Regions from separate parts of the Paenibacillus sp. FSL H8-0079 genome, predicted to be linked through region 4. Evidence: riboswitches for the same ligand, from Rfam matches in the RefSeq annotation. Region 4 holds a riboswitch; each other region holds the start of a gene.
The links. Region 4 has a riboswitch for cyclic di-AMP ahead of MHI06_RS07065 (hypothetical protein). Riboswitches for the same ligand answer to the same signal wherever they lie in the genome.
Positions count from the first base shown of each region.

Region 1: it holds a riboswitch for cyclic di-AMP, as region 4 does, so the genes downstream of both, MHI06_RS00150 (ubiquitin-like domain-containing protein) here and MHI06_RS07065 (hypothetical protein) in region 4, are expected to answer to the same signal.
Region 2: it holds a riboswitch for cyclic di-AMP, as region 4 does, so the genes downstream of both, MHI06_RS16930 (3D domain-containing protein) here and MHI06_RS07065 (hypothetical protein) in region 4, are expected to answer to the same signal.
Region 3: it holds a riboswitch for cyclic di-AMP, as region 4 does, so the genes downstream of both, MHI06_RS00545 (C40 family peptidase) here and MHI06_RS07065 (hypothetical protein) in region 4, are expected to answer to the same signal.

Region 1 is NZ_CP150300.1:31,266-39,045, reverse strand. It holds gene purR (pur operon repressor) at 1-132, opposite strand, end outside; gene ispE (4-(cytidine 5'-diphospho)-2-C-methyl-D-erythritol kinase) at 230-1,084, opposite strand; gene MHI06_RS00175 (small, acid-soluble spore protein, alpha/beta type) at 1,234-1,410, opposite strand; gene MHI06_RS00170 (Veg family protein) at 1,663-1,938, opposite strand; gene yabG (sporulation peptidase YabG) at 2,092-2,988, opposite strand; gene rsmA (16S rRNA (adenine(1518)-N(6)/adenine(1519)-N(6))-dimethyltransferase RsmA) at 3,048-3,950, opposite strand; gene rnmV (ribonuclease M5) at 3,955-4,500, opposite strand; gene MHI06_RS00150 (ubiquitin-like domain-containing protein) at 4,656-5,840, opposite strand; cyclic di-AMP (ydaO/yuaA leader) riboswitch at 6,113-6,366, opposite strand; gene MHI06_RS00145 (TatD family hydrolase) at 6,608-7,378, opposite strand; gene MHI06_RS00140 (HD domain-containing protein) at 7,711-7,780, opposite strand, start outside.
Region 2 is NZ_CP150300.1:3,809,159-3,816,938, reverse strand. It holds gene MHI06_RS16940 (ABC transporter substrate-binding protein/permease) at 1-1,331, shown strand, start outside; gene MHI06_RS16935 (amino acid ABC transporter ATP-binding protein) at 1,318-2,040, shown strand; cyclic di-AMP (ydaO/yuaA leader) riboswitch at 2,259-2,454, shown strand; gene MHI06_RS16930 (3D domain-containing protein) at 2,499-3,131, shown strand; gene MHI06_RS16925 (polysaccharide deacetylase family protein) at 3,237-4,028, opposite strand; gene MHI06_RS16920 (hypothetical protein) at 4,183-4,524, shown strand; gene MHI06_RS16915 (PspA/IM30 family protein) at 4,637-5,308, shown strand; gene MHI06_RS16910 (DUF350 domain-containing protein) at 5,404-5,805, shown strand; gene MHI06_RS16905 (DUF4178 domain-containing protein) at 5,829-6,335, shown strand; gene MHI06_RS16900 (DUF4247 domain-containing protein) at 6,347-7,093, shown strand; gene MHI06_RS16895 (HNH endonuclease) at 7,202-7,492, opposite strand; gene glp (gephyrin-like molybdotransferase Glp) at 7,664-7,780, shown strand, end outside.
Region 3 is NZ_CP150300.1:111,853-119,632, forward strand. It holds gene MHI06_RS00520 (hypothetical protein) at 1-88, shown strand, start outside; gene MHI06_RS00525 (4a-hydroxytetrahydrobiopterin dehydratase) at 343-639, shown strand; gene rbsK (ribokinase) at 684-1,670, shown strand; gene MHI06_RS00535 (cytochrome c) at 1,742-2,098, opposite strand; gene MHI06_RS00540 (GNAT family protein) at 2,249-2,743, opposite strand; gene MHI06_RS00545 (C40 family peptidase) at 3,099-3,554, opposite strand; cyclic di-AMP (ydaO/yuaA leader) riboswitch at 3,573-3,710, opposite strand; gene MHI06_RS00550 (hypothetical protein) at 3,964-4,806, opposite strand; gene MHI06_RS00555 (M1 family metallopeptidase) at 4,817-6,808, opposite strand; gene MHI06_RS00560 (YwhD family protein) at 6,910-7,413, shown strand; gene MHI06_RS00565 (PBP1A family penicillin-binding protein) at 7,612-7,780, opposite strand, start outside.
Region 4 is NZ_CP150300.1:1,603,068-1,610,847, forward strand. It holds gene MHI06_RS07050 (urease accessory UreF family protein) at 129-830, opposite strand; tRNA gene MHI06_RS07055 (tRNA-Leu) at 1,257-1,339, shown strand; gene MHI06_RS07060 (glutathione peroxidase) at 1,489-1,968, opposite strand; cyclic di-AMP (ydaO/yuaA leader) riboswitch at 2,340-2,515, shown strand; gene MHI06_RS07065 (hypothetical protein) at 2,631-3,029, shown strand; gene MHI06_RS07070 (HAD family hydrolase) at 3,204-3,887, shown strand; gene MHI06_RS07075 (Nramp family divalent metal transporter) at 4,019-5,314, opposite strand; gene MHI06_RS07080 (organic hydroperoxide resistance protein) at 5,700-6,119, shown strand; gene MHI06_RS07085 (zinc ribbon domain-containing protein) at 6,329-6,574, shown strand; gene MHI06_RS07090 (hypothetical protein) at 6,674-6,952, shown strand; gene MHI06_RS07095 (thiol-disulfide oxidoreductase DCC family protein) at 7,277-7,699, shown strand; gene MHI06_RS07100 (DUF6612 family protein) at 7,761-7,780, shown strand, end outside.

The DNA.
Region 1 (7,780 bases), 1.6 Mb from region 4:
ATCTTCACTAATCGAAGACTTCGCGGCTCCATAGCGTTCGGCAAATGTGGTCAAGGGTATAACCGTATGCGGTCTGGACAATAAGTATTGCGTCATTTCAACCAGCCTTGCGCTTCGTTTTAACTTCTTCACAGAGATCCATCCTCACGATCACGGAAACATCTAAATCCGAATAATTATTTAAAAATATACCACCTTTATACGTGTTTGTACATTATAAAAGCGAATTTTAAGTCAACATACGTACAGCGTAGACTTCTTTGCAGAAGCCGCGCAGACCATTGTATATCCGGGCAACCTTGGATTCTTTGGAGACTAGACCGAATACCGTTGGGCCGCTACCGGACATTAACACACCGTCTGCTCCCAGTCGAATCATAGCATCCTTCAGATGCTGAACTTCCGGATACAGCTTCAATGTTACATCTTCAAGTACATTGCCCATCTGGTCACATACTTCCGTAAATGATTGGTTACGAATAGCCTGCTCCATTTTGGCCGCACTCGGATGACGAACGATCTTGTCACTACGGAACCGTCCGTACACATCGGCTGTAGAGACGTTGATTGGAGGCTTGGCCAGAATCACCCAGCATTGCGGCGGATTAGGTATGGGAGTCAATTTCTCACCACGTCCTGTAGCGAGTGCAGTCCCTCCTGTGATACAGAATGGGACATCCGAACCGAGTTCAGCTCCAAGCTCCTGAAGTTCGTGATCCGGTATATTCAGCCGCCACAGACGGTTTAATCCACGCAGTGCTGCTGCTGCATCACTGCTACCCCCTGCAAGTCCGGCTGCAACTGGAATCTTTTTATCCAGATGAATATGGACGCCGGTGCGTACGTTATACCGCTCCTTAATGAGTCTGGCTGCCTGGAAAGCCAGATTCTTCTCATCCAGCGGGATATATCCCGCCTGACTGGAGATGAAAATGGTATCTCGCGGCAGCTCCGACATTTCCAGCCGATCAGCCAGATCGACCATGGTCATGATCATTTCAACTTCATGGAATCCATCGCTTCTTTTATGTAAAACGTCCAGCATCAAATTAATTTTAGCAGGCGCTTTTTCGTAAATTTTCAAGGCGTTCACCCGTCCTCACCTTTTCCCTAAGACAACTTAACATATTATATCAAAATGGGGCTGTCAAGTCATTTGTATTCCGCATCTAAGGGGAAAAAGCGGGGTTATTCCTGACGGATTTCCCCGCTTTTCAGTCTGCTTGAAACGGATTAAGATTTGCGCGCAGCCTGTTCAGCAAGTTGAATTGCACGTTTTACCATGTTTCCTGCATCCTTGGCTTTAATTCCGCCCCAGCCTTCCTGTTGCACCGTATCGTAGAAACCCAGGTCTTTCGCCAGCTCATTCTTCAGATCCTCTGACATGACACTTCTTCTTCTCCGACTCATGAACCATCCTCCTCCAAAGTATCCTTCATGATGTGATGAGTTCGTTCACGTTTTGGACATTTTACCATCAGGCCAAGTTCAGTTCCTGCATTTGCTTAGGAAACTGTTTCTTCACCTGTCCAAATAGTATGCCGCGACCATTCATCGCTCATTCCTGAGTATGTATGCTTTACCTTTAGAGACGAATTGGTGATTTAGTAAAAAACAAAAAAGCGATCCGCCCAGTGGGGCGAATCGCCTGTAAAACGATACTTACGTCTCCATGTAGGAGCTATGCGTCTGGCTGCCCGGGTCAAAAACCATGACTTCCACCGATTCCGTAAGTATATCCGCATAACTATAAGATACTCGCTTGAAGGTTTCTTGCTCTTCATCAAGCTTAACGATAAAAACAGAAGGGTACGTTTCTTCCAATACACCCGTACGCTCAATGGTCTTACGGCGGCCACCATTAGCCCGCAACATAATTTTCTGACCTATATGTGCGTCGAGATTGCGTTTGATATCCAACAGCGTGTTTTTAGCCATTGTCGACGACCACCTCTTTTCTTGTCCATTATACCGGATTTTACAGTCATTGTCAAATCAAAACTAATTATTATATCAGCATCAAAAAGTTGTTGTCAATGAATTTTTTTGCAAACAAAAAAAGCCCCAAATTGGGACTTTAAATGGCCTACATCAGACTGCCGATGGGTTCACTTTTAGCGTGGACAAATCATTCAATCCCGGCAGACCTACCCGGTAACTTCCTCGTGTCTCCACACCACCCACACCCTGGCTACCACTGATGGTATTGTGCAAGACATCACTCATGTTGACGGTATCCCGAACAGACGTGAAGGAGGCCTTGGCTGCGACATAGACCGGATCAAGTGCATGAATGAGAATTCGGCCCGGAGAACTGGCAAAGTTCGCTCCAGCGCGCAGCAGTGCCTCAAAATGGGACTGACAGGCCCCTGCTACAATGGTGAGTGCATCCAGGTGGCGTTCGTATTGTCTGGCCACCTGAATGGCCGACACAAAATTTTGTGAGTTCTTGTAGCTACCAAGACTATATAAGTCATAAGGCTGTCGTGTCTTAAGTACCCCATCATGACCCGTAATGACCACGATATCCGGACGTACTTTGGGTAATAAACGGTATAAGGTATCTGCCATTGCCGATTCATGGACATATTGTCCCTCTGCGGGAACACGAAGTTGCTCATAGAGATCCATACTTTTTTTCAAATAATTCGGATCTCCATCCAGATGAAGCACCTTACCAGGCATCTCAAAATAAGCCGGTTCCTGCTGTGCAGACCAATCCTGCACCAGACCTTCACGATTCCGCTCAGCCTGTTCCATTCGATTCTGCTGCAGGCGGGACAGGGTCTGATGTGCTTTAATATGCGCCTGTCTGGTCTTGGCGCTTTGCGGTTCGTAGGGAACCTGTATCAAATCGTCCACCGGGGAATCGGCAATCAGCCGGAACTCAGTCCCTTTAATGACCGCAGCATCCAACTGGAGGCCTTCCACCCGAAAAGTCACATCGCCGCCGTATGACTTCCGAACGACCAAGTCTCCGATATTCATCAACGTAATCACCTCTACCCCATCGTATGGGCAGAGACCCGGTTTGGTTCATTCAAATTTTACAGCGCGGCGCGTACCCCTGCTTCCCACATCACGGTGCTGAGTGTAGCATACTCCTGCAGGCTTAACGTCTCTCCGCGTCGGGACGGTTGAATACCTGCCTGCTCCAGCAGAATGTCTGCCTGTTCCCGGTTCTCCTTCGTGAAGAAGCGTGCCTTCAGGTTGTTCGAGATTGTTTTTCTCCGCTGGGCAAAAGAAGCCTGTACCACTTCGAAGTAATGTGCTTCATCCGGAATCTCCACGGGCGGTTGCTCACGCACCTTCAGCTTAATGACAGCCGATTCCACGTTAGGTTGCGGGATGAAGACCGTAGGAGGCACAATACACACAAGCTCCGGCATACTGTAGTACTGAACTGCGATGCTCAGACTACCGTAGTCTTTTGATCCAGGTGCAGCAGCCATGCGTTCAGCCACTTCTTTTTGAATCATGACAACGATGCTGTCTACCGGCAGTTTCTCTTCCAGCAGTTTCATCATGATCGGGGTCGTTACATAGTAAGGCAGGTTAGCCACGACACTAACTTTGTCTACGGATGCAAAATCCGTATTAAACAACTCAGCCAGATCAAGCTTCAGCACATCCCCATGATGAACACGTACATTTGAATAAGGCTGCATCACTTCTCCCAGGATTGGGATTAAGCGCTGATCAATCTCTACGGCTGTGACAGGACCAGCTACCCGAGCCAATCGTTCCGTAAGGGCCCCAATACCTGGCCCGATCTCGAGCGCGCCCTTGGACTCGTCCAAATCGGCTGCATTAACGATTTTGTTTAGTATATTTTGATCGATCAGAAAGTTCTGACCTAGACTTTTCTTGAATGAGAATCCGTGTCTTTGAATAATCTCTTTGGTTCGCTTGGGCGTTGCAATTTCTATCGTCTCTTCTATGTCCTTCATATGCTCACAATCCTTCACGTTCAATTTGCGCTAATGCTGTAGAGAACTCTTCCCGTGTAATCTGAAATACACTGAGACGTTTGTGGAACTGCTTCCCGTTACAATATCCAATACCCAGCAGATTGCCCATCTCCATGCGACGTGCAGCAGCCTGCGGATGCACGATAAGCCCTGCCGCGATCAGGTCCTCCCAATCGATCAGACTCGGAGCACCTTCGTATGAAGTATGTACGCGTTCCAGCGCGTGCCGAATCGCCTCCGGTGAGGCGTTCTCCACCCCAATGTCCCCTTTGCGCGTCGCATCCGCTTCTGGAATGAAGGCATGCTTGCAACCAGGGACCTTATTCGCAATAATTTTACGAATGCGTTCGCCAGCATGATCCGGATCTGTCAGTACGATGACTCCCCGTCTCTCCTGAGCAAGCGCTATTCGCTTCAGAATGCGTTGGTTGATGGCTGATCCACCCGTTTCTATCGTATCGGCTTCTACGGCCCGACGGATGGCTACCGTATCGTCACGGCCTTCCACCACAATGACTTCTTTTATCATGTTCCATTTCTTCCTTTCTAACGCAAAAAGAAGAGGAATATCCTCTTCTCTGCCAAACGGCGGGGGAGACTGAATTCAGACCCCTCCGCCGCATATTCCGCATGAATCATTCATGCAACTATTTTATAGCATTCCCATTTCAAAGTAAAACGATTTTAGTTCGCTTCCGGCTTCACCGGACCGATCACGTAGACCGTCTTGCCTTTCTTGCGTCCAAAATTCAGGGCATGCTTCACACTGTCATAATATACATCAATTTTGTTGCCTTTAATGGCACCGCCTGTATCTTCCGCACGACGGAAGCCCAGACCTTCGATATATACCCACCAGCCAATTGGAATGACTTTGGGATCAACCGCAATGGTGCGCCCTTCCGTTACACGAGTACCGGAAGCTGTTTTAGTACCAATGCCAGGCTCTTCGGAAGAGTAGGCAGTCATGGATACATTCTTAAGTACTTTGGAGTATTTAAAAGAAGTCCCGGATACGGTAATCACTTTGCTGCCCGAGGCAGCAGTTTTCTTCGAGTTCGTTGTTGTTGCCTGTTTCGTTGTTGAAGTCTGAGCCGATACGGTTTGAACCTCAGGCTCTTTTACAACCGGTTTTGCTTTGGTACCGACAGCGATCACTTTATCTACACGATTATTCGCGACGGATTTGCCGACCATTTTTTTGGAGACCAATTCTCCATCCTGAAATACCTTTTCGATATGCTGTACAAGTGTGCCTTCTTTGCCGCTTACAACGACACGGTTATCCCCTTTGTACAAGCTAGGGTCAGCCGTTTTGATCACTTTATAAGCGATCGGTTGTTCTACATCCACTGTACGCTTTGTTACCCGCACTACACGAATTTTCATATCCGCTTTGACTGCAGTTCCAAGCGCCGGATACACTTTATCATTACTTGCAACCTGAATACCTGATTTTTGAATTGCCTCTTGTACCGATGAATCGGTTGTATACAGAGTCTTGGTGTCTCCGTCTGCCGTAATGTTAACTGGAACGGCCCGCTCAATAACAATTCGGTCTCCATCTGTAATCGCCCCGTTCATGGACATGGATACCTTATCGTGAGGGCTGACTGTGATTGACTGCTCCTCCAGCATTTCCTGAAGCATTCCTGTACGAGTCTCTACCACCTGAGCTTTGCCATCAATAACCAGTGAAATTTGTTTCCCGGCCTGACCGTAAACGACTAACAAGATCATGATTGTAAGCGCAATTGAGAAAATCGCGATCAATGCCATTTGACGCATGTTCTCATGCTTCCACCGCAACGCGAAAGACTTACTGGATGATCGTGACTCATGGGTCTCTTCTGGTTGGAATGTGCCCACTTCTCCGTCCTCCTTCATAGCCTCGTCGTCTAAAGTAATGCATGATGTCTTTGACGTGACTATACCAATTTTTCTACAGAACACAGATCGGACCAAATGACCGGTTCTGCACCATGAATCAATCTTCGCAACATGATGTCATCCTCCTGAATACCTACCGTATGATGACAACATTTCTTTTATTCAAAAACAAAAAAAGCCAAAGAAAGAGTGTAAGAGGAACTCTTTCGTGGCTTCCGAATGATTCTGAATATCGGAAATTCATGCACGAGGTTGCCTCTCTTTTTCCGCTTGCGAGGTTAGCTGTCGGGTTCGGGCGAAAGAGAGCCGCCCTATCTTAGGTCACCCGCTCATGGCGGACGCCTTTGAATTCACCCCGAGACCCAAAGAAGAAATCAAATATGGCTTCGCAGATCCTCTCGCTGCTTTTGGGTCAGCGAACGATGCGCATCGGCCAAATACACCGATGTTTAAGCCCTATTGGTTCCCCCGCTCTCCGTTAACGGAGACTCAGCGAGACTGATTCATGAAAGTATTGTTGTTTCATCGGAAAGTGTCCCTTTGTTCATCCCCCGAACATCTGTCCAATTTTCCGCACAACAATTCACTGAAAAGATGATATCCTGTTTTGATGCATGTTGTAAAGCGTTGATCAAGTACGTTTTTCTGAATATTTGGTTAAAATATTGTAATATTCTTGATTTATTTGGATCAAAGAGCAAATTAACTCCGCTTAACTCTCTATTTCACCTGATTTACTCGTTTTTTTAACGAATACCAAATCGTTCCATGGCATTTTTGGTTGTTATTGCAGCAATTTCCTCTACCGAAATGCCTTTAATTTCCGCAGCTGCCTCTGCAACCAGACGTACATGCGCTGTCTCATTTCGTTTTCCACGGTACGGATGAGGTGTCAGATATGGAGCATCTGTTTCAATGAAAAACCGGTCCATAGGAACCTTCTCCAGAACCTCTTTTGGTTGCTTTGCATTTTTGAATGTGATTGGACCTCCGAAGGACAGATGGAAGCCCATATCGAGACAACTTTTCGCCGTTTCCCAGCTACCCGAGAACGAGTGCATCACACCACCAACCTCGCCAGCCTTCTCTTCACGCAAAATTCTTACAATATCCTCGTGCGCATCCCGATTATGGATGACAATTGGCATGTTCACTTCACGCGCCAAAGCAATTTGTTGTCGTAATACGCGATGTTGCACTTCCTTCGGCGAAGTATCCCAGTGATAATCCAATCCAATCTCACCGATCGCAACCACTTTTTCATGCCTGCATAAAGATGCAATCCACTCCAAATCGCCCTCCTGCATTGTGATCGCATCTACGGGATGCCACCCTACAGCTGCATATATAAAGTCATACGTTTCGGCGAGTTTCATTGTGGTTGGAATCGTCTCCCGGTTAAAACCAATGTTGATCATGCGACCAACCCCCGCATCCACGGCACGTTGAATCATTTCCTCGCGGTCCTCGTCGAATTGTGGTGCATCCAGATGTGTATGTGTGTCGAACAGCATCATGTTTGAATCTCCCTTCATGTCGAACTAACGACTATCTTCTTTTTGGTAATTTAATTTATAAAATCCAATAATTTAATGTTTCATAAAGAAAATTTTAAAAACCCTTGGATTTCCGTCATTACACTCTTTTCTTCACAAACTACAATATATAGAAGATATACGGATACTCGGATCTATATATTGCTAACGACGATGACTCTAACTACTTTATTTTACAAAATTATGTCGATCTACATATACTCCCCATTAAAGCAGATTACTGTATCATGAAAAATAGCTCTTTTAGAAAGTCTTTTGAACTCGAAATTTTTCACCAAGTTGTACACTCATCATTACAAGAAATAGGGGCGTATATGGGACGGTAATTCGTGAATAATCGCATCCACCTTGTTTTGCGGGTAA
Region 2 (7,780 bases), 2.2 Mb from region 4:
CCGATTTTGCACCATATGAATTCCATAAAGTGATTAATGGCAAAGATGAAATCGTCGGCTTCGATATTGAGATCGCCAAAGAGATTGCCAAAGATCTTGGCGCTGAGCTTGTGATTGAGGATATGGGCTTCGACGGTCTTCTGCCTTCATTGCAGAGCGGGCGTGTTGATCTGGTGGTTTCAGGTATGACGCCGACGGATGAGCGGAAGAAAAGTATCGATTTTTCCGACACCTATTATAAATCAAAACAAGTGATTATGGTTCGCAATGTGGATAAAGACAAATATCCAACCATGGCAGAACTTGAAAATGCGAAGATTGGCGTTCAGAAAGGCTCCATTCAGGAAACGATCGGACAGAGTATTCCAGGAGCGAAGCTTACTGCGCTGGATAAAATCTCGGATATCGTGCTTCAACTTCAAACAAAACGAATTGACGCGGCAATCGTTGAAGATACGGTTGCTGCAGGTTATCTGGACGATATCATTGGACTTGCTGCTGCTGTTCCGGACGAAGAGCAAGCAGAAGCGGCAATCGGGATTCGTAAAGGTAATACCGAGCTGCTAGCTGCAGTAAATGGAACACTGGAGCGACTGAAAAGTGAAGATAAAATCAATCAGATGGTGACGGACGCCAGCCTCTTGATGGCGGATAAAGCGAACAAATCACAAAATATTTTCCAAGTATTCTGGGAGTACAAAAGTTTCTATGCAACAGGTGTAGGATACACGCTCCTGTTATCTGCACTTGGTGTAATATTTGGGGTTATCATCGGATTGATCATCTGTTTGTTCCGTTTGCATGACGCTGCAATCTTGCGCTGGATCGGTACGGCTTATGTTGAAGTTATCCGTGGTACACCGATGCTGGTACAGCTGATGATTATCTACTATGGTATTTCCTTGACGTTTGGAATTAATTTCTCTGCTCTTCAAGCGGGTATTCTCACACTTTCCATTAATAGTGGTGCCTATCTGGCTGAGATTTTCCGTGCAGGTATCCAAGGTGTGGATCGTGGTCAGTTGGAGGCAGCGCGTTCCCTCGGAATGGGCAGAGGGGCAGCAATGCGTTACATTATATTGCCGCAAGCCTTCAAAGCTGTATTACCAGCGATCGGTAATGAATTCGTGACTATTATCAAAGAATCCTCCATTATCTCCGTTATCGGTATGGTGGATATTATGTATCAGGCTAGCGTGGTCAAGAACATTACGTTCCAAGGGTTGAGTCCGTTTCTAATTGCAGCAGCCATCTACTTTGTAATGACGTTCATTTTGTCCAAGCTGCTGGGACGACTGGAAAGGAAGTTGAGTGCAAGTGATAGACGTTAGACAATTACACAAATCTTATGGTAATAACGATGTACTTAAGGGCATTAACGTGACGATTGGCAAAGGTGAGGTTGTCGTGGTTATCGGTCCTTCCGGCTCAGGTAAAAGTACATTCTTGCGTTGTCTGAACTTGTTGGAACAGCCTACCTCGGGAGAGATTGATTTTGAAGGCGTATCAATCACCGATCCGAAGCACAACATCAATGCGACTCGTGAAAAAATGGGCATGGTGTTCCAGCATTTCAACCTGTTCCCACACAAAACGGTTCAGCAAAACATCACGATTGCTCCAATTAAAGTGAAGAAGCAATCCACGCAGGAAGCGGAGAAAATTGCTGCTGATCTGCTTAACACGGTAGGCTTGTACGATAAAAAAGATACATTCCCAAATCAGCTGTCCGGTGGACAGAAGCAGCGGATCGCCATTGCAAGAGCGTTGGCCATGCAACCGCATGTGATGCTGTTTGACGAGCCTACTTCAGCACTGGACCCCGAGATGGTCGGTGAAGTGCTGGATGTCATGAAACGTCTTGCAGAAGGCGGGATGACCATGGTCATTGTGACGCACGAGATGGGTTTTGCACGTGAAGTGGGAGACCGGATCCTGTTCATGGATGGCGGGGTTATTGTAGAAGAGGGAACACCAGATGAGGTGTTTGGAGCACCGAAAAATTCACGTACACGTGATTTTCTTGCGAAAGTACTCTAAAAGAACTGATCAAATAGCGTTACTGACTTCGAGTCGGTGACGCTATTTTTTTATGCGAAATAATCACTTAAGGATTCGAAAAGTAACTTTTCTGTTACCAAATATAAAGAAATCGGTTCGTCAAACTATTCTGAATTATCCAGTATTCTTACAGTTGATGACATGCTGAAAACCATTTGGTAAGAATTACTACAAGTTCAGGTTACAAAATTGTGATATATTGAACTCTGCCGAAACTTCCGGACAGGGAGTGCGGGGGATGTAACGATGCAGACCGTGCAGGGGGAAGATCTAAGGCACACTGCTTGGGGTGAATTAGGGGTACATAATGTTTCAAATGTAACGAAGAACCTATAGGGTGGCTCCTCATCCGAATCCGACAACTAACTTCGCAGGCATAATGAGGGAGGAAGACCATGATTAACAAGAAACGTATAGCCAAAACAGCAGTAGCATTAATGACAACAGTAATGCTCATTCAAGCCGTTCCGGCTCACGCAGATTCAGTTCATGTGGCCAAAGAAGGGGATACCTTCTACACCTTATCGAAACAGTATGGAGTAGCACTCAACACGTTGGTTAAAGCAAACAACGACATTTCGCCTTACAACATTTATGGTGGTTTGAAAATTACGATTCCCGGTAAGGCGAACAATGTAGCAGCTGCCGCGGCTACGGAGAGCAAGACCCAAGCGAAGACTGTGACTACAGCAAGCTTGGACGTTAACGCAGATAACAAAGTTGTTCAAGCCTGGGGAAAAACGTTCGATTACAGTAAAGCAGTGAACGTGAAAGCAACGGCATACTCTGCAGATCCGTCCGAAAATGGGGGATGGGGTGCTGTGGATTACTTCGGGAATGATCTTGAATTGGGTACGATTGCGGTTGATCCCAGTGTGATTCCACTTGGAACCAAAGTACTGGTAACCGGTCACAGCCATCCGGGATTGCCAAAGCAGGCTTTTGTAGCGACAGCACGTGATATTGGTGGTGCAATCAAGGGTCACCGGATTGATATCTTTATCCCTGGTAGCAAGCAGTCCGTAAGCACATTTGGTTTCCAGGATATCGAGCTGTATATTCTGAAGTAGAAAATTAATTACATCTAACCGAAATCAAACAGGGTGTCTGCCAGTCGCTACTTGCGATTGAACAGGCACCCTTTTAACATCGTCATCATTTCCTACATGGACATCCTAATCCTTGGCTTTTGGCAACCCCAACATCTCGTCCAAGGTGACCAGTTCATACCCCCGATTACGCAGTTCCTCAATAATTTCAGGTAAAGCCTCAATCGTGCCATTCAAGTTCGAACCCACACCGCCCCCGGCATGTTGCAGAACGATGGAACCGGGTTTTACGGCAGATAGGATGTTATCCTTCACCTCTTCCTTGGAGAGGCCTTTCCAGTCCAGTGAGTCAACGTTCCAGTTCACAATGCTATAGTGTTGTCTGGCAGCCCATTGCAGCTGTTCTTCATTAATATCTCCGTAAGGTGGCCGGATCATCTTGGGCGTATATCCTGCTAGGTGATGAATGATATCCCCAGTATGTAAAATTTGTTTGCGAAAGGCATTCATCGACAGCTTACTGAATTCCGGATGATTGTAGCTGTGATTGCCAACAATATGCCCTTCCTTAACTATACGTTTCACCAGATCCGGATGTTTCTCAGCACGACTACCAACGATAAAGAATGTAGCTCTGACTTTATATTTCTTCAATACATCTAATACCTGTGGAGTAAATCGTGGATCGGGCACGTCATCAAAAGTCAGGGCAACCTGCTTCGTTGAAGGACCATTCGTTTTGAACGTATCCGCATATTTTTGACGTAATTGTCCCAATGTCAGTTGTTCTTCTTCCGCGGAATCTGAAACTGATACTGATTCACTTGGCGGGCTTGAAGCATCCCGCGATGAAGCTGGAGCATGGTATCCTCCGAAAAAAATAACGATAACCATCAGCATAATGAGGCGTACGCGCATAATAACGGCCTCCTTTTCCAAAAATGATGTTCTCCTTGGTATGTCCGAGGTGTCCATAAAATATGCGTAGTGTGAGAATTTTCATTGCGGATTTATCTTGTTAAAGCCATAATTCCTCCATATATAACATATAGAGAAGGATAGGTGGATGGTTATGAGTACATATGATTTGAAATCGATACGTTTACAAGTGATTGAGGCAGGAGATGATAAGGTTTTTCTCGTTACCGGAGGAAAGGCGCATATTGGCGCTGTAGCCACGTTCTACGTGGATCATGAGCGCGTAAGCGGGACGACGGTACATATTCCGGGTCACAAGGAACAAGAGCTGTGTGAGCGGCTTGCCCGAAAGGCTGCCCTTCAGCTGAAAGTAACCGTTACGGTGATCATGGGTATCCATTTTGATTCCATTACACGGATGCAGATCGACGAAATCGTGCAGACTGCAGAGAGGCTAATGGAGGATCATCTGAACAAGGATAAAGGATCTTCCTAACATGAAGAGCAATCGCAAGTTTTGATTTTATTTGCTAAAATTGAAACGAGTTGTAGATTGTTACGTATGTATGTTTATATACGATGTAATATCGACTAGGAGGAATAACATAATGTCCATTTTCAAACGATTGCGTGATTTAACAATGTCTAATATCAATGCCATTATTGACAAGGCGGAAGATCCAATCAAGATGACGGACCAATATATCCGTGATATGCAAGAGGATCTGGAAGATGCGGAGAAAGCAGTAGCCGCACAGATTGCCATTGAGAAGAAATTCAAGCAGCTATTCGAAGAGCAGGAAGCTCTGGTGAAGAAACGTGAAGAGCAGGCGCATACGGCGGCTCGTGCTCAGAATTTGGATCTGGCTCGACGTGCTTTAGAAGAGAAAAAGGTTGCTGAAGAGAAGATGGCTGAGTACAAAACCAGCTATGATCAGAACAAGGCTTCTGCAGATAACCTGCGTGGCAAGCTCGACGAGATGCGTAAGCAGTTGACTCAAATGAAGAACAAACGTGAGACATTGGTAGCACGTTACAATGCAGCAAAAGCTCAAACGGAAATCAACAAAGCGTTGAATGGGTTTGGCTCTGATACGGCAAGTGCTGGCATGAAGCGTATGGAAGAGAAAATGATGCAGATGGAAGCACAGGCAGAAGCAAGCAACGAAATGTCCTCCAAAGGCAAGTCTTTGGACGAAGAGTTCGAGAAGTTGGGTAAAGACCAGGCTGTTGAAGACGAACTCGCAGCATTGATGAAACAGTACGATAATAAGAACTAACACCTTGGTTGTCAGCAGGGTTAACCAGCGGAGGAGAAGAGCGTTTCTCCTTCGCTTTTAAATGCGGTTCATGTTGATATGTGGGGGCTGTGTAAATGGATTTGAACATTTTGGCGATGCTGGTCTGGACCGTATCTGGTTCGGTTTTGCTGTTTGTCCTGATGTATGTTGATTCACTGTTCACGAAATATAAGGATTTTGCTGAAGTTAAGGCTGGCAATATGGCCGTTACTACACGTATGGTTATGAAGTTATTTGCACAAGGGTATGTACTCGCTACGTCTATTTCTACGGCTGGTCACCTGGGAGAAGCACTGTTGGTCTCCGTTGTATCCTTTATCATTTTGTTGATTCTGGAGAGTGTCGTACACTTTATGATTCGCAAATGGGCCACTTTGGATCTGGATACCGGAATTCAGCAAGGAAAAACAGGATATGGGTTGTTCTCTGGCGCTTTACATATCGTGGGCGCACTGATTATTGCAGCTTGTTTATAAGATAAGGAACAGGAGTAATTCTCATGAGTGTATGGAAACGAATTAAAGGAATACTAACGAAACCTGAACCGCCGCAGGCAGAGAAAACCATGCTACAGCTTGCACCTGGTGATATCTGTGAGGTTTCTCTCGTCACTTATGAAGTCGTTGGTCGGGTACAAAATCGCGCTCGAAATGCAGTTGTGCTTACGCTGCAGGATGGTACCGCCTTTCGATATTTGCATATCGAAGAACGGGAAATTACCCGTTATGCCTTATATATAGCAATTGATGGCAGACTAGATGCACCTGATGAGGTGCCTACATTGCTGGACCTGGATGGACGCGCATATCATCTGGAGGAAGAATATGATGGCATGGTATCTACGGCAGGCAGAACTCCGTATGGCCAGGCAGGAGAACAATTGGTATGGCAGTATCAGTCGGATGATAATATGCTTCTTCGCGTAGAGTGGCAAGACAGAAGATTTACATTGTATGAGGGTGAGTCCATTATTCCTGCGGATATCAAAGTGATTCGTTCGAGCTAGGAGAGGTTCCAATGAAAAAACGCTTGGCACATGGATTAAAATTAATGCTGGTCCTCAGCCTTGTGATGTCTCTGTTGTCCGCGTGCGGAGCACCTTCTGTTCAGGACACATATCCGCTTGAATCGGTTAGTGGCAGTGGTAACTCAACGTCCTATGTGTACCGGGCCTCGGACCGAACGGTTCCGGAAGTGGCTCAGGAATTGTCTGACCAAAGGCAACCGGATCAGATCTCGGCAGAGAACACGGAGCGTATGTTCCTGGTGTATCAGGACGAGTATTATCATCTGCAACAAGATCCGAATAAGCCGGAGGATACCTTGGTTGAGGTGGACTCAAAGGAGTATGTTCGGCAGAACTACGATTCATCTTTTTTACAAGGTTACCTGACTGCTACATTAATAGGTAATCTGTTCGATTCTTTTGGTGGACGGGGCAATGGTAATTATCGGGGTTATACCAATAAAGATACGTATAAACCGAGTGCAGGATCTTACCGTACACCAACGAGTAATGACAAGAAGGTTGCTCCACCCATTACTGTGGATCGGAAAGGTACAATTACAAGGCGCGGAAGCGATAAAGATTCAAGCGTGGGATCTGGCGGAGGATTATTCAACCGTAACAAGGATCAGAGCAAGGGAACCATTGATCGCAACAAAAGCAGTGGTGGCCTGGGCGGATTGTTTGATTCACCTAAGAAATCTTATAAAAAACCAAAAACCAGAGTGGGCGGCGGCCGCATTATGAGGCGTAGATAACATTTAATCGTAAGCGTCGCTGTCAATCGAATAGTTTATTTAAGAACAGCGAAAAGGGAAGGCGGATTCATCTCGCCGGCACATTACCTTGGAGCTGTTCTTTTTGGTTTACGATTTGCGAACATGATTGGATTTGCGTACGCGGGGAATCGTTGAAGCAGGCTGCTTGCGAATCCAGCGGATAAATGGCATCATTCGTTCATCCTGTCTCAAGGATTGCAGGTCCGTGAGACCAAGAGTTACAATGTCGCGATTGGTGTATAGCGAATGAATCTGTTTGTGACAGGGGATGCACAGATTGGCCGTAGGCAGGAAAGTTCCGCCCATTTCTTTGGGTGTCAGATGATGAATGGTCGTGTCCACAGGTTCTCTTCCGCATAATTCACATCGTTCACTCATGATGTATCGCCTCCCTTTGTCATTTGTATTATGGGCATATACGCTTGCTTTCATGTTGGATGTGAGCGATGTACTTGTCATCTTACCGCATTCGGGCTACACTTTTCTTAAACGATGATATGTCTCTAGGAGGTAAGAATACTTTTGAAACTAAACTCACATTCATATGATATGACAACTGCCAAGTTCAATCGTACAGCTGTACAGGTACCGGATGCCCAAGCCAAAATAGCTGCACGCGTGACTTCAGGCTCCATAGAGAAAGTTCGCCTCGAATCTGCCCATGGA
Region 3 (7,780 bases), 1.5 Mb from region 4:
AAGTGGAGTGGTCATCCATGATAAGGAACAGCACCGCATTCATATTTTGATTGGGGAAGAAGAGTTGACGTTTGTGCCGTTAATTTAGTATGTGTACATGCTATTTTCGGGGGCATGAATGGAGAAGGGATTCTCCTCAAAGCCTTACGGTTATTGGTTCTATGCCATGTAGTTGATTGGATTTTGAAGCTTGTCCGTGGTAAGATGTTAGTCGTGAAATGGGCTAACCGCATGGCGGTGAGCCTGGCCTTTGAGGTTGCTATGAATCGCGCCGAAGGTGTCGGTGGTTATACAGACGCACGTTGTCTGTAAGGTACCATCCTATGGGGAGGAAGATAACGCATGGTTTTTTCGCAAGAGGAAGTCGAAGCTCATCTGGGGAGGCTGGAAGGCTGGGAACTGGAAGAGGGACGGTGGATTGTACGTAAATTTATGTTTTCCAACTACATGAAAGGGATTGCATTTGTGGATGAGGTCGCTGCGATCTCGGAAGCATTCAATCATCATCCTTTTATTACGATTGACTATACAACGGTTACGCTGCGTCTCACGTCATGGGATGCGGGTGGTATTACATCTGTAGATATCAAGGAAGCAGGACAATATAACGAAGCTTATGACAAAATGAGGTCCGAATAACGAGATCGGTTATTATCGCGCGGCCGGAAGTGAGTGAACCATACATGTCAGACTATAATCAGAAACAACCTCTTATTGCTGTCGTAGGCAGTCTCAATATGGATCTCGTGGTAAAGACGGATACGATTCCGGAAGAGGGAGAGACGGTGAGCGGTGAGGAGCTGCATTATCTCGCTGGTGGCAAAGGGGCAAACCAGGCTGTTGCCGCTGCGCGTCTGGGTGGACAGACTACGATGATTGGTGCGGTGGGATCGGACGGTTTTGGCGAACGTCTGCTGCACAGTCTGACGGAAAGTGGTGCAGATGCCTCGCAGGTTCGCATATTGGAAGACACGGTTACAGGGACGGCTTCCATCTGGCTTTCTCGGGGAGACAACCGGATTATCGTTATTCCTGGTGCGAATGGACAAGTTGTGCCTGAGATGCTGGAAGAGGCGGATACGGTAAAAAGCCTGACTGCAGCCGCAGCGGTGCTGCTGCAGCTGGAGATTCCGCTGCCAGCAGTCACCCGCGCCGCCCAACTGGCGGCTGAAGGCAGCGCACTGGTGGTGCTCAACCCGGCTCCCGCGGTGCCGGGTCTGCCCCAGGAGCTCCTGCGGTGCATCGACGTTGTCACGCCGAACCGCAGCGAGCTTGCCGTGCTTACCGGCCGGGATCATCTCCGGCCGGAAGACCTGGATGCGGCGGTCGCAGAGCTCGCCGCATCCCTCGGGGCCGCTGTCGTCACGACGCTCGGCCCCGAGGGGGCTGTGTACGCGGCGGCGCCTGGCGGCCGCGTACAAGCAGGGCGTGCCGGCGCGTGCCGTGCGCCCGGCTACGCCGTAAGCGCCGTCGATACGACCGGCGCTGGCGATTGCTTCAACGGCGCGCTGGCGGTAGCCCTCGCGCGCGGTGAGACTTTGGACGCGGCCGTAGGCTTCGCCATGGGTGCGGCCGCGTTATCCGTGACGAAGCTCGGCGCCCAGTCCGGGATGCCGTCCGCACGTGAAGTCGAGGCCTTTCTGGCGGAGCACGCGTCAGAAGCCCAATAAATGATACAACAAAGAGGCTCTTATTCTCCCAACAGGGGATTAAGGGCCTCTTTGTTGTGCGTGTGCAAAGATTATTTCTTCTCTGCCAACCACATAGCGATATTTGCAATCTCTTCATCCTGCAGCCTGCCTTTGAAGGCAGGCATGCCACCTTTACCTTTGACAATCGTGGAATAGATCTTCTCCAGATCATCCTGGCTACCGATGTTCGCCAGAGCAGGCCCTACGCCACCCTGAAGCTGATCTCCGTGACAGGAAATACAATTGGCTTTGACCAGTGCTTCAGCCTGTCCGGCATCCAGTGCTACTTCTGGCATGGTTGGTTTGGCTTCTTCAGCCACTTCCTCTTTCCCTGGAAGCGTAAACATTAAAACAATAGCTAAAGCGCATGCTGCAAAAAATACCCCGCTCATGATCCATTTGTGCATCCCTTATGTCCCCTCCAGAATGAAAGATCATCTAACCTGAAACTATCCATATCATTATAACGGAACCTGTAGTGACATCATAGCATTTTGTGGTAATTTTTTGAACTAATCACATAACAAGGGGCAGATTGGGTTGTTTTGCAATGGATTCTAATCGCGATGCCCTTCATAGACCATGCAGTGAAAGGGCATTAAGCCGCTTGGTGTCTGTCGTTCGTATGTATCCTGAGTGACAAATCCATTCTTCAGATAGACTTGAATGGCACGGGCATTCCAGGTGAGCACTTCAAGATCAATCTCATTCGTCCGGTTCCGGCGAATGGCTTCCTGCACAATGGCGGTGACAAAAGCTTTCCCTTGACCCTGACCACACAGCTCTGGATGCATGCCGAGGCCAATCCGGGTTACTCCCTGAAGTGGGAAGTATTGAGCAAATCCGCAGATGCGATCATGCTGATCAAGAACAATCGCATATTGTTCCTGCCGCAGCTGCGCATCCCCAAATTCAACTTCCAGTGCTTTCATCTGCTCCCAGGGTAGCCAGCTATAGATATTGTAAGGCGGGTCATACTGCCAACTGCAGATAAGCTCCGCATGTTCTTCTTGCATGGGTACAACGTGAAACGTTACAGGGGCTTCATTCATACATCTGCACGCTCCTCTCAGTCATTACCAAACTCTCTGTCCACTCTACAAAAGAGCCGTTCATTTAGCAAGTCTCCCTTTCCAGGAAAAAAATGAAACAAAAGTTCCGGTAATTCCGTTTATATTATAACGGGATGGGTAAAAACATCATAAGGGCACGGACGAGCGAACGCAAAATGAACCTGTTGATGTCGCAGGATATACCTCATGTGTAACTTGCAACGTAAACAGGGAATGAAGCACAAAAAAACCGCCGGATACATTCCTGCGGAGAATGTATCCGGCGGTTCTGTTATGCTTCTTGCTTCGTTCCAGTATGGTTAATGGTTACAGCATCATGTTGCTCAGCTTGTCCCTAGTCAAGGGCCAGTGATTCATATGCGTCCGTGCTCATAATCCGTTTAGCGCCAACATAACGATTGGCCCAATAGTTTTCACTCAATGCACTGATCGTAACACCTTTGGAAGAAGAGGAGTGTGCGAACTTTCCATCCCCTACAAAGATTCCTACATGAGATACGCCTTTACCTGTTGTATTGAAGAATACCAGATCGCCAGCTCTCATCTCCATGCGGGATACGGAATCACCCATGTCGAATTGGGAACTGGATTGGCGTGCCAAATCAATACCCAACTTGTCGAATACATACCGTGTAAATCCGGAGCAGTCAAAGCCGTTAAGCGTTGTTCCCCCACTTTTGTATGTAGTTCCCATTGCTGAATCAATTACTTTGTCCATCTTTGAATCTGCGAATGCGCTGCCTGCACCAAGCGATAATGCGAATGTGAGGCTAAGTACAGCTGCGGTTATTTTCTTCTTGAACAAGAGATATACCCCTTCCAACGCCTGCGAGGTTAGCTTAAGGATTCGGTTGAAGGTCCCCTATGATCCCTCTGTAGCAAGATCAATTCACCCATAACTGGTTCCCCCGCTTCCCAGGTGCCAGGAATTTGGCTATGCTAGTTATGCACCTGCGAAATCAAGAAATGACGATTTAATTTTAAGTAGTTACAAATATGAATGTAAAGATTACAAAGTTGTTACTAAAAACTCACTGCGATTATTGTAACAGAGGAGTACCGGTTTGGCAACGTTTAACAACAAAATTAGCAAAAAAACCTCGACCTTTGACGGGGAAAGGTTGAGGTTTGCCTATTTATAAGTACATATTAGGCCATAAGTTTAACATGTGATGGTAACAATTTTTAAACTATCTGCTCTAACCTTTGGATGTTTTGGACTGCCATAATCGGAAATGGGCGCATATTTTCCATAGGCTCAATAGACATCTGGCAAGTGGATACGTCTGTTGTAGTATAAGTCCGGTGAGTCCTGTTAGTAACCATGAGGCTGAAGTGAATGCCCCGAAGACAAGCAGGTGAGCTCCCCCCAGCAGCAGTGCAATGCCGATCACGGTGATGAGATGGCGCATTGTAATCCAGAGCGCTTTGAGTGTGCCGTGAGCGCCACCTTCCCCTTCCGGTGCGGAAACACCAAACTGCATGTAGAGCAGGGTATGGTGGATGATCCAGCCATATACGATCCAGGCGGCAACATAGGGTATGCCTGGCAAGAGTAATTGAAGGGAATGAAATCCATCCATTAGAATGGAATACAGCTTCGGCACGAGCCAGTAGCCGGGCAAAAGCATCAATAATGTACGAATGGTATGGAGCAGCAGCATCGGTTTCCATAGATTTTTAATCCCGCGGACGAATGGAATTCGCTCTTCTGTACTATTATAGTGCTGAAGCGAATAGAGCAGTCCTGCCTGAATGAGGGGGCTAATCAACATGCGAAGCAGCAGCATGGCCCCCAGAATCCACAGATAACGATGAACCTCCGGATGGGTAGACAGGTTAAGTTGGCTTTCCATTTTGAACAAAAGCGTACTTAGCTCCCCGGCATCGGGATCCGGATAACGCAGGAGTAGTGGGACGACAGCCGATTGTATCATTCGATAGAGGAAATATCCCCATATAAGTTGATAAAGAAATAAAAGTGCTGCAATGAACATATGCTGACGGACGAGAAACCAGCCTTCACGTATTTTCGCTTTCACCGTTTCCACCTCACCATGACAGACTTCCGAATATGGCTTCTATTAGTTTGGTTACACTCATGCTCCAGCGGGACTTCGCCCGCTCATCCAGTCCGGCATTCAGGAAATTGTTCATATGGCGGTTCTCCAGCACGATCGTGTACAGGGGATCGGTCATGGCCCAGGACACGGGAGATGTGTGAATTAATTTATAGGTGATGCGATCTTCTTTGCCATCCCATTGCTTGGTGAGGATATGTCCGTCTTCAAAAACAATGCGAACAGGAACGGCGCTGTAGTCGCTGCCTTTTTTCGCGATCGTCACAGATGACTCGTACCATGTTTGGCCGTCTTTCTGCACGGGTGTAACACGGATCTTCTCTACAGCAAAGTCAGCCATTCCGTTACCATAGACATATTGGTTAAAATAATCAGACCAGGAAGTACGGGTCACTTGTTCCACAACTTTTTGAAAATCAGCCGAAGTGGGATGTTTGAAGCGGTACTTCTTCACATAGGTAGAGAGAATACGTTCCATCTTTTTCACACCAACTTGATGTTCAATACCGAGTAATACAAGCTTGCCACGTGTGTAGACATTGGCTGCATACTCATTCTGTGAATCGAACTTCCAGGATTCTTGTGTTAAAGATGAAGGAGACGTAATCAGTCCCGATTGTACCGGCAGGTTCGGGATCAGTCCGTATTCCTGCTCCATCAGTTTGTCTTCTGCATAAGAGGTGAATCCTTCATCTAGCCAAGCTTCCTCAAATTCGTTGCTGGCAACCATGCCGTAGAAGTATTGATGTCCAATCTCGTGGACTACGGTTCGTTCCAGGTCATAACCTGGCGTGGTATCATCGGCTCCAAAGGCTGTGATTAGCGTGGGATATTCCATGCCTCCGGCACCGTTCCCCGTTTTGGGTGGAACAACGATGGATAAAGTGGCGTAAGGATATGGACCAAACCATTTGCTATAATTGGCTAGAGCGGCCTTCGCGGCGTAGAAATAACGTTCTTTCAGATCCTGATGAGCAGGGTCCAGATATAACTTGATTCGTACACCAGGTACATTGGGTGCAGAGAAAGGCTCCTCGGCATACACAAAATCGGGTGAGGCTGCCCAGGCGAAGTCATGCACATCATCAGCATAGAATTGATAGACTTTTTCTCCATTCTTCACCACGGCTTGCTGCGTCGGAAATCCGGTAGCAGCCACCTTGTATGTTTCAGGCACCCGAATACGTACACTATATATACCGAAGTCGGCGTAAAATTCCGAATTGCCGTGGTATTGGTGCAGATTCCAGCCTTCCGTTGTTCGTCCGCGCCTGCCCACAGGTTCATAGGCACTTAGTTTGGGAAACCATTGACCTGCCATGACAAAATTATCAGCAGTTCCCATCCTTGCAAAAATCTTGGGCAGATTCACTTCGAATCGGGTGTGGAGTGTGATGCTTTCCCCGCCTTTGACGGGTTTGGGCAAACGTACTTTAATGAGGGTGGTGTCCTTGATATTTCCGTCATCTGGCTGCACATACTGCATCCGGTGCAGAAGAGAGAGCCCGTCCTCCGTTTTCATTTCGGTAATATGCATGGAACCATAGCCATTGGTAGGCATGACATCACCCCGAAGCTTTCCGCCGGATTCCTTCATAAAGGTGGTGTCAGCAGAAGAGAAGGCATTAGGGTACATATGAAAATAAAGCTCATTGACGGTTTTTTTACCTGGATGTGTCCATGTAATCGTCTGAGTTCCTTCTAATACGTTCCCTTCTGCCAGCTTTACATCCATGTGATATTCCACAATGCGGTCGCTGTACACTTCGGCGGTAGGGGTCTGTACACTTTCTGGAGGTGCTGGGGTTGGAGCTATTGCCTTGGGCTTGCCCGATTCGGGGGCGAGTACTGGCAATTCGGAATGAGTTGAGCGAGTGTAACCCAGAGTGATCCATATCCCTCCGGCCAGCACACACAGGGCCAGGGATGCGGTGAGCCAGCTCTTGGCGCGTCGTGGAATCATCGTTAAATACCTCCCGTTGACAAGCATCTACAGCATGTATATGTTTGCAATGGGCCAATTATTAGTTAAAATATTTGTATCAACCCTTGGAGGCTATAAACATGGACCAAAACGAGCAAAACGGCAAAAAACAGATTGCCTTGAATATCGTTAGTGCAAAAAGCAAGCATAAAGGCTTCGGTGCGGGCTCCATTGAACTGAATAACCTTTCCCCGGTCATTATTGATAATGGCGAAGCCAAAATCGATATTGGTGCGATGCATGCGAAGAGTAAAGTGGAACGCAATATCAAGTTCTCTACCAATCGTGAGGATGTGCCCAACGGACGCCAGGTATGGCTGGTATGGGTAGCTGTCGATCGCACGGAGGAAGGCCAACTGTATGGTGGAGCAACGGCATGTGAGATGTGGATTGATACGGAAGCAAGACGTGGATGGAAACTGCTGGCCGAACATGTGAATCGCATGGATTATGCCTTGAAGCGTCGCTTCATGCTGGATGAGCTTGGACCCGAAGCTCGAGCTGCACTTAAGACACTGTTGATCTCACACAACGAAGACTGGTGGAATGCTTCTCCGGATGTATTGAAGGAAGCACTTGCCTAAGTTAGATCATTCAACACAGTATAAAAGAAAAAAAGCAAAAGGCCCTTTAACCGGAAAATTCGGTTGGGGCCTTTTTGCTTGTTCATTAACAGTATTCATCGATCTGAATAATTATGAGTTTTCATCCGAAGTGAATTTCCAAATGATCAATATAACCAGGGGTCGAAGGTGACGTAACTAAGTCATCGCGCATTTGCGTCATTCTACCCACCAACGTTTGAAATCTCCCCACCAGGAATGTTTCTCTTCCTGTATGCCTTGTTGATTCTGTACCTGACGGGTCTTCTCATCTTCTCCAGAATCCGAATCATCCGCCGTACCATGACATACCTCTGTCGGTTCAGTGCCATCAATAAAAACTTCCAAT
Region 4 (7,780 bases):
TTGTGATGTAAAATGGCGTAAATACGTTAAAAAAACCAATAAAATGACAAAAAACACGTCGGCAAGGAGGTTGCCGCGTGTTTTTTTGTTTGTCTGAATGAAGGGGAGTAGGTGTAGGTGGACAAGGATTAGGCCCTGTAGGCATGAAGTCCAGCTCCAAGCATATGGAAACTGGGGAAAAACGATTTCATGGACATCGAGGTTGGCTGTGCCAGTCCATCCGCAGCCGAGGCGCTGACGGTGTTCCATTCATTCTCCAGATCTGCGGCCAGGCGTACCGTCAGTTCTTTGATTGTATCGGTGTCCAGAGGAATGACTTTGGAGGCTTCGGTTATGCAGGCATTCATGGCTGAATGCAGATAACCAAGAACTGCCGCCTCGACAGGGATATCGAGGTGGTGGTTAATCCAGGCGTGAACAGTGGAGAGGCAGCCAACCGAATCATATTTGGCGAAGATCTGTTCAAGCTGGCTGAAATCAATCCAGGGGTGCAGAGCGCGTGCAAGTCTGATCAATCGTTTACCCATGGTAGCAGCTTGTTCTCTGAGATCTCCAGGAGTTCGCTGAACATGGACGAGCTTGTCGATCAGGGCTATCCGCCATGTATCCTTGTGATCTGCTGCGGTATAGATGCCTTTGATAGCCATGCCTTCAAGACGAACGATGCTGGGGTGCAACTGACAACGCATGAATGATTCGAGATCTTCAGCATTACGAATGGTACCCTCCTTGATATGGATATCCATGCCGAAGGAATGGGTAAACCCTCCAACCTGAATAGAGGAATCAAGCAGTTTAACATAATCGAGCAGCTTATTCCCACGGTTCACGATCATTCGCCTCCTGTGTTCGTTAAATGTAACTTTAAGTAACATTTATATTCCTTTTTTTTTGCTTTATGTTTGAAAATCCGAATTATATGATAGTTATCATCCCATAAATGTCCGCTTTTTGTCAATAGTGTCATTGAAATTCAGCAAATTAAATCTGTAATTCAATATTTGTGTTATTTTATATAACATTTAAAGTTAATTGTTTGCGAAATGTAGGGAGGGCTACGTATAAATGAATCAACAAGATCGGCTCTAACCGGAAAAGAGGGGATCGAATCTAATAATATGCAGTTCATGGGTAAAGATGACGAGAATATGCGATTTTTGATGAAAATGCCTATCTGAAAAAGAAGTAATAGAAAACACTTTACTTTTAGATCAGAACCCGGTATAATCAATTCTGTTGCCGATTATTTACGACATGCGGTCGTGGTGGAATGGCAGACACGCTATCTTGAGGGGGTAGTGGGCGTATGCCCGTGGAGGTTCGAGTCCTCTCGACCGCATCATATGAACGATGAAGAAGAAGCTTTCCGTTATTGGAAAGCTTCTTTTTTTGTCTTTTTTCGAACAGTATGACATTTGGGTTGAAAAAAAGGCCATCCATTACCGGGGGCAATGGTGCTCTACCTTCCGGCTACGGGTGGCCTGTGTATTATTTTTGGAGTAAGTTCTTGATATCTTCTTCAATCTTGTCAGGTGTTGTTTTGGGAGCATAACGTTTCAGTACCTGTCCGTTCTGATCCACAAGGAATTTGGTGAAATTCCATTTGATTGCTTTAGAGCCGAGCAAGCCAGGAGCTTCTGTGCTAAGGTGTTGGAAAAGTGGGTGAGCGCTTGAGCCGTTCACATCAATTTTCTCAAACATGGGGAAGCTCACGCCATAATTCATCTGACAGAACTCGGCAATATCGTCGGAAGAACCTTTTTCCTGTGCAAACTGGTTGCTTGGGAAACCAAGAACTTCAAATGGAGCATCTTGAAACTTGTCTTGCAGTTCTTGCAGACCTTTGAATTGAGGGGTAAGGCCGCATGAGCTTGCCGTATTCACAATCAGGAGCACTTTGTCACGGTAGTCGGACATTTCAACTTCTTGACCGCGAAGGGTATTCACTTTGTAATCGTAGACTGTCATCTAAATCGCCTCCATTGATATACTCTTATATCTTCTATTATATTGGTTGCAATTAAATATTGCAAAACTAATATAGTGTTAAAAGAATCAAAACAGACAAGTTGTGCAGAATACGTGAATGAATTGCGAAGTGATTTTCGTCAGAGTGAGAATTAGATAGCCTTGAAGAGATGGATAGAGTATAACCTTATTGTAAGCGTTATTATGGATGATTATTGGCAAAAATCTGCCGATTCGGTGATCTCTGCGGACTTTACACCGTCATGGCGGGGGTGTATGATTCATAACGTAATTTCAATTTAAACTAAATTGTACTTGAAAAACGAAACAAACGATAATATCGCTCGATCTTACCTTGAGATATACGAACGATGTTTTAATCGCTGAGTTTCCATTCATTGATGAATGGGAAACGGGGGAACCAACGGAATGCGCTGTCCAGGACAGTGGGCATTCATGGGGTGAATTTTCCGGTGACAGCCGGAAATAGGGCGACTCTCGCGCCCGAATCCGTCAGCTAACCTCGTAAGCGTTAAAGGGAGAGGCAACAAGCCGTACGCTGGTTCATGGTGTTTTCGCCATGGGTTATTTAAGAAGCGTTCGGGAGGCCTTGGTCCCCCACGCTTCTTTTTTGTTGTCTTTTCACGCCAAGGGAGGAACGAATGATGGATACTGAGATGATCTTAGTGACTGCTCCAAATGAAGCAGGACGCAAATTTATCAAATTGCTGATGTACAAAAAAATGCCGTTTGCCGTTCTAACCAACAGTGCAGGAGAAGAGCGGAGACTCCGCAGAATCGGGGTAGAGCATGTTATTCGAATGAATACGGCTGCAGCTCAAAAATGGTTTTTGCCGCAGGGTAGCGTAGGCAATGTGTTTATTTTCGAGAACAGTCTGAATCTGACCTGTCGTTATTTGCAGATCTGCCGTTCATGGACATCTAAATCCCTGTGTGTCATTACGGAGCAGAGTAATCCAAAGGGCATCTATCGGGGGATGGGCGCAGACCGGATTGTATATTCGCTCAATGGGGAAGTCGGCTTTCTCCTCAATGGTTGATGCCATAGCTTGTGATTGCTCAGGTGTAAGGTGCCTGTTATAATTGAATGTATTAGAATCAATTTCAGAATTCACTCAAGGTATTATGAAATTGATTCATCGATAAACGGAAATTTGAGGAGACTCATGCATAATGGTGGGTCTTCTTTTTTATGCTTACAAGGAGGAATTGGCGTGCCGGATGTAGGTGGATTAAAGTGGTTGTTTTTTGATGTTGGAGATACGCTGGTGGATGAATGGGAGCCGGTTGATGATATTATCGGACAATTCGTCCGTGAAGCTTGTGCTTTGGGGTATCCGGTGACAATTGAGGCGGTACGCGAACTGTTCGCGAACTGTTACCGGAAATATGAGCAATGGCCCATGAGAGTGGCTATTCGCACATTCATTGAAGACGAGAAGCACCAGAAACAGATTCAGGACAAGCTGAAGTTTCAAAAAGATCTTGAACGTCCTTTTCCTTCAGCGGATTCCGTTCTTCAGCAGTTGTCACGGTATTATCGTATTGGCATTATTGCCAATCAGAGTCCCGGAACGGAAGAGAGACTGGAGAGTTACGGATTACGGAAGTATGTTGACGTTCTGGCCTGTTCGGCTGAAGAAGGGGTGTCCAAGCCAGACCCTGAGCTATACGCTGTGGCCTTGAAACAGGCAGGCTGTGAACCGGAGGAGGCTGTCATGGTCGGGGATCGGATTGATAATGACATTATTCCTGCCCGGAAGCTGGGCATGCGCACGATTCGAATTATGCAGGGTTATGGGAGATTCCAGCCGGAACGATCGGATGACGAACGTGCGGATTGGACCGTTGATTCATTGGATCAGCTCCTGCCTTTACTGATACCAAACCAGGATTAGATGATTGCGTATGAGAGGTTCTACTCTAAATGAAAACACGTTGCTGTACAGCAACAATAAAAGGCTGATCACTTGGGTATAGCATACCGGAGTCGATCAGCCTTTTAATTATTTAGTCGATTAGAACCAGATTAGAACAACCGGATTGTCTGAATGATCAGATATACATTCAGCACAACGATAACAGCGGCAATGACCCATGAGATGATTTTGAGCCATAACTTGTTGGCGAATGCACCCATGCTTTTTTTATCACTCGTGAACATCACCAGAGGGATTACAGCAAAAGGTAATTGAAGAGACAGCACAACCTGGCTCAAAATGAGCAATTCTTCTGTGCCATGTTCGCCTGCAATCGCTGTAACAATTACCGCCGGAATGATGGCAATCAGACGTGTAACCAGTCTGCGCAGCCATGCTGGAATTCGAATGTTCAGAAAACCTTCCATAACAATCTGCCCAGCGAGTGTACCTGTAAGGGTAGAGTTCTGACCTGATGCTAACAGCGCCACACCGAACAGAATACTTGCAACCGTTGTACCCAATAGAGGTGTCAGCAGATGGTAGGCATCAGCGATCTCGGCAACCTGCGTCATACCAGCACTGTGGAATACAGCTGCAGATACAATCAGGATGGCTGCATTAATGAATAGGGCCAGTGTCAGTGCGATTGTAGAGTCCATGGTCGAGTACCGAATGGCTTCTTTTTTGCCCTGTGCTGTCTGTTCAATCTGACGGGTCTGCACAATGGAAGAATGCAGGTACAGATTATGCGGCATCACGGTTGCTCCAATAATACCAATAGCGATATAGAGCATGGCCGGGTTTTGCAAAATCTCAACATTCGGTACAAAACCATGGAGCACACCGCCCATATCTGGTTTCGCCAGGAAGAGGTCAATCCCGAAGCAGAGGGCAATGGTTGCCATCAGCACAATGACGAGTGTTTCCAAAGCGCGGAAGCCTTTGTTTTGCAGTACAAGAATCAGTAGTACATCGACTGCGGTGATGATCACGCCGTATAACATGGGAATGTTAAATAACAGCTTTAACGCGATGGCAGAACCTATAACCTCAGCCAGATCGGTGGCTGCAATGGCAAGCTCACACAGAATCCATAACATCATGACGACAGGCATGCTAAAACGTTCGCGACAGGCTTGAGCCAGATCTCGTCCAGTGACGATGCCGAGCTTGCCAGCCAGCGATTGAAGTACAACGGCCATCAGGTTCGAGAGTAGGATGACGGATAACAAGGTATACCCGAACTGCGAGCCGCCTGCGATATCTGTTGCCCAGTTGCCGGGGTCCATGTAGCCTACGGCAACGAGGTATCCAGGGCCTACAAAGGCGAGGAATTTCTTCCACCATGCAGCATTCTGTGGAACTTTCATGGAGTTATGCGCTTCTCCGAGTGAAGGCGCCATGCCCGCAGTAGATAATGATTCTCTTGAAGGGGCGTTGAACGGATTTTTTTTACTCATACGATAATCACCTGACTTTGAAATATTGATGCGGAATGAACCGCTTATGATATATCTAAATTTTTATGTTTATTGTTACATTGTACCCCTTCAATTATTTTTGTCTAGTGCAACTTTTATGTATCAGCACAAAATTTCTGCTGCAGCTTGAAGATGCCCCTTCGTATATTACCCAACCTTAGAGAAAATACAGCCATGAAGTTGAAATGCATGAAAATAATAAAGATGTAAAAGCTGATAAAGATCCAAAATGCGTTTCAAAATGAGCCAGAAGTTTAAATTGAAAGGAAGGCAGTTAAAAATTATATTGATGAGGGAGAGATTCTTAATGGAAGCTTTATATACAGCAGTAGCGACAGTTAAAGGTGGACGTACAGGTTCGGTGACTTCTTCAGATGGCGTGCTCAAGCATGATCTGAAAATGCCCAAAGAGCTTGGTGGTTCCGGTGGTGAAGGTACCAACCCTGAGCAACTCTTTGCAGCTGGATATGGCGCCTGTTATGAAAGTGCTCTTGCCAATGTAGCACGCAAAGCGGGCGTGAAATTGGAGAATGTGGTAGTAACAAGTAACGTATCCATTGGTAAAGACCCTGCGGATGACGGTTTCCAATTATCTGTTCGTCTGGACGTGAGTATGCCTGGTGTGGATCACAGTCAAGCCGAAGATCTGGCCCGCAAGGCGCATGATTTCTGTCCGTATTCCAAAGCAACACGCGGCAACATTGATGTTGTATTAAACGTAGTCTGAGATTTGACTTCCTGTAAGTAACGGGGAACATATAGAGCAGGGTATCCTGGATACCTGATGTTCAAGTACAAAGCCCTGCTGGCAATCGGCAGGGTTTTGTGTTGATTAAATATTGGACATGATGCAGGATATTCCATGCCAGATCGCGTACTATTTTACATAATTGCACTCCCACTTCATGCTACACATTCCATAAAGGGGGAACGAAGATGAGTATTGAAGAGATGATCGAGCGGCGATTTGTATGTACGAAATGCAGGAGCACAGATTGTAACATTAAGGAAATTTCCATGTCAGGAGCAGGCCTGAGCAAGGTGTTCGATATTCAGCATAACCACTACCTGTTTGTGGGCTGTGCTTCCTGCGGGTATGTTGAAGTTTTTGATCCAGATGTCTTGAAAGGTAAAAAACAAGGGCAGGTAGGGACGATTCTGGATATTCTGTTTGGCGGGTAGACATGCGCGAGTTGACATTGACCTGAATTTTCTTTAATATAACTTAGTACTGAGTAGTGTCATTGCATGAACCAAATTTGAATTAAACAGGTGATATCCATGTCTTATAGACCGCGTATTGCAGATTTAGAATTAGCTTATGGTAACAAGGAAGACGGATTGTATGAATTCAAAATGAATTTGGTAGACGGTACAAAATGCCGTGTATTCTACTCCCGTTCCCCGGAATGGAAGATGACCAATATCAGCCGTCTGCAGAAAACCCCTTGTCCAGTATGTCGCAAAGATTTCATTTGCAAATGTATGGACCAGTGGGCAAGTGACCTGCATCAACAGATGATCGACGACCAATGGATGGAAAAGGCAGTTACGGAGTAATTGTCGGACAGATACGAGCGTGGGCACAATGCCTGCGCTCTTTTTCTTTATATTTTCCATTAATGCGTGTTCAAAAAGAGCGGTTTTCAGTACGAGAAGATGGGATGAAGCTAGAAATGGAGTAGCGGAGCGTAGGGAAAACTACGTGAGCAACGGACATTTCGGCTGAATTCCATATTCGATGCTGATGATGCCACCAGGCATCCTTCGTAATCAAAAGCGGACTTTTTGAACTACCTCTAGAAGAAATAAATTTAGAATTAGTGAACAAGATGGCCCATATTGGGTAAGTTACTCTAACCGCAACAATAGGAGGCAGCCAATATGACAGCAAACCAAACGGATGTGCATCAGGGACATCCCATCGTACTGGTGGATGGCGTCTGTCACTTCTGCCAGGGCTTAACCAAGTGGATTATTAAGCGTGACCCGGAAGGGAAATATCATTTTGCTTCGCTCCAATCGGATGTAGCCAAGGAATTGCTGGAGAAAGGCAATTTGTCGACAGATAGTATGGACACCTTTGTTCTGATTGAAAATGGAACATACTATACACGTTCAACCGCCGCACTGCGATTGGCTAAAGGTCTGAAGTTTCCTTATCCATTGTTATATGTGTTTATGATCATACCGAAATTTATTCGTAATGCAGTCTACAACTGGGTTGCACGCAACCGCTATCGTTGGTTTGGCAAAGATGAAGCGTGCATGTTGCCTACACCGGAGATCAAAGATCGGTTTTTGTGATTAATAACGGGAATTATTGGGTAATCACTACAGATCATATCTATTTTGGGAGGACAACAACTTGAAGAAGTGGACTACAAT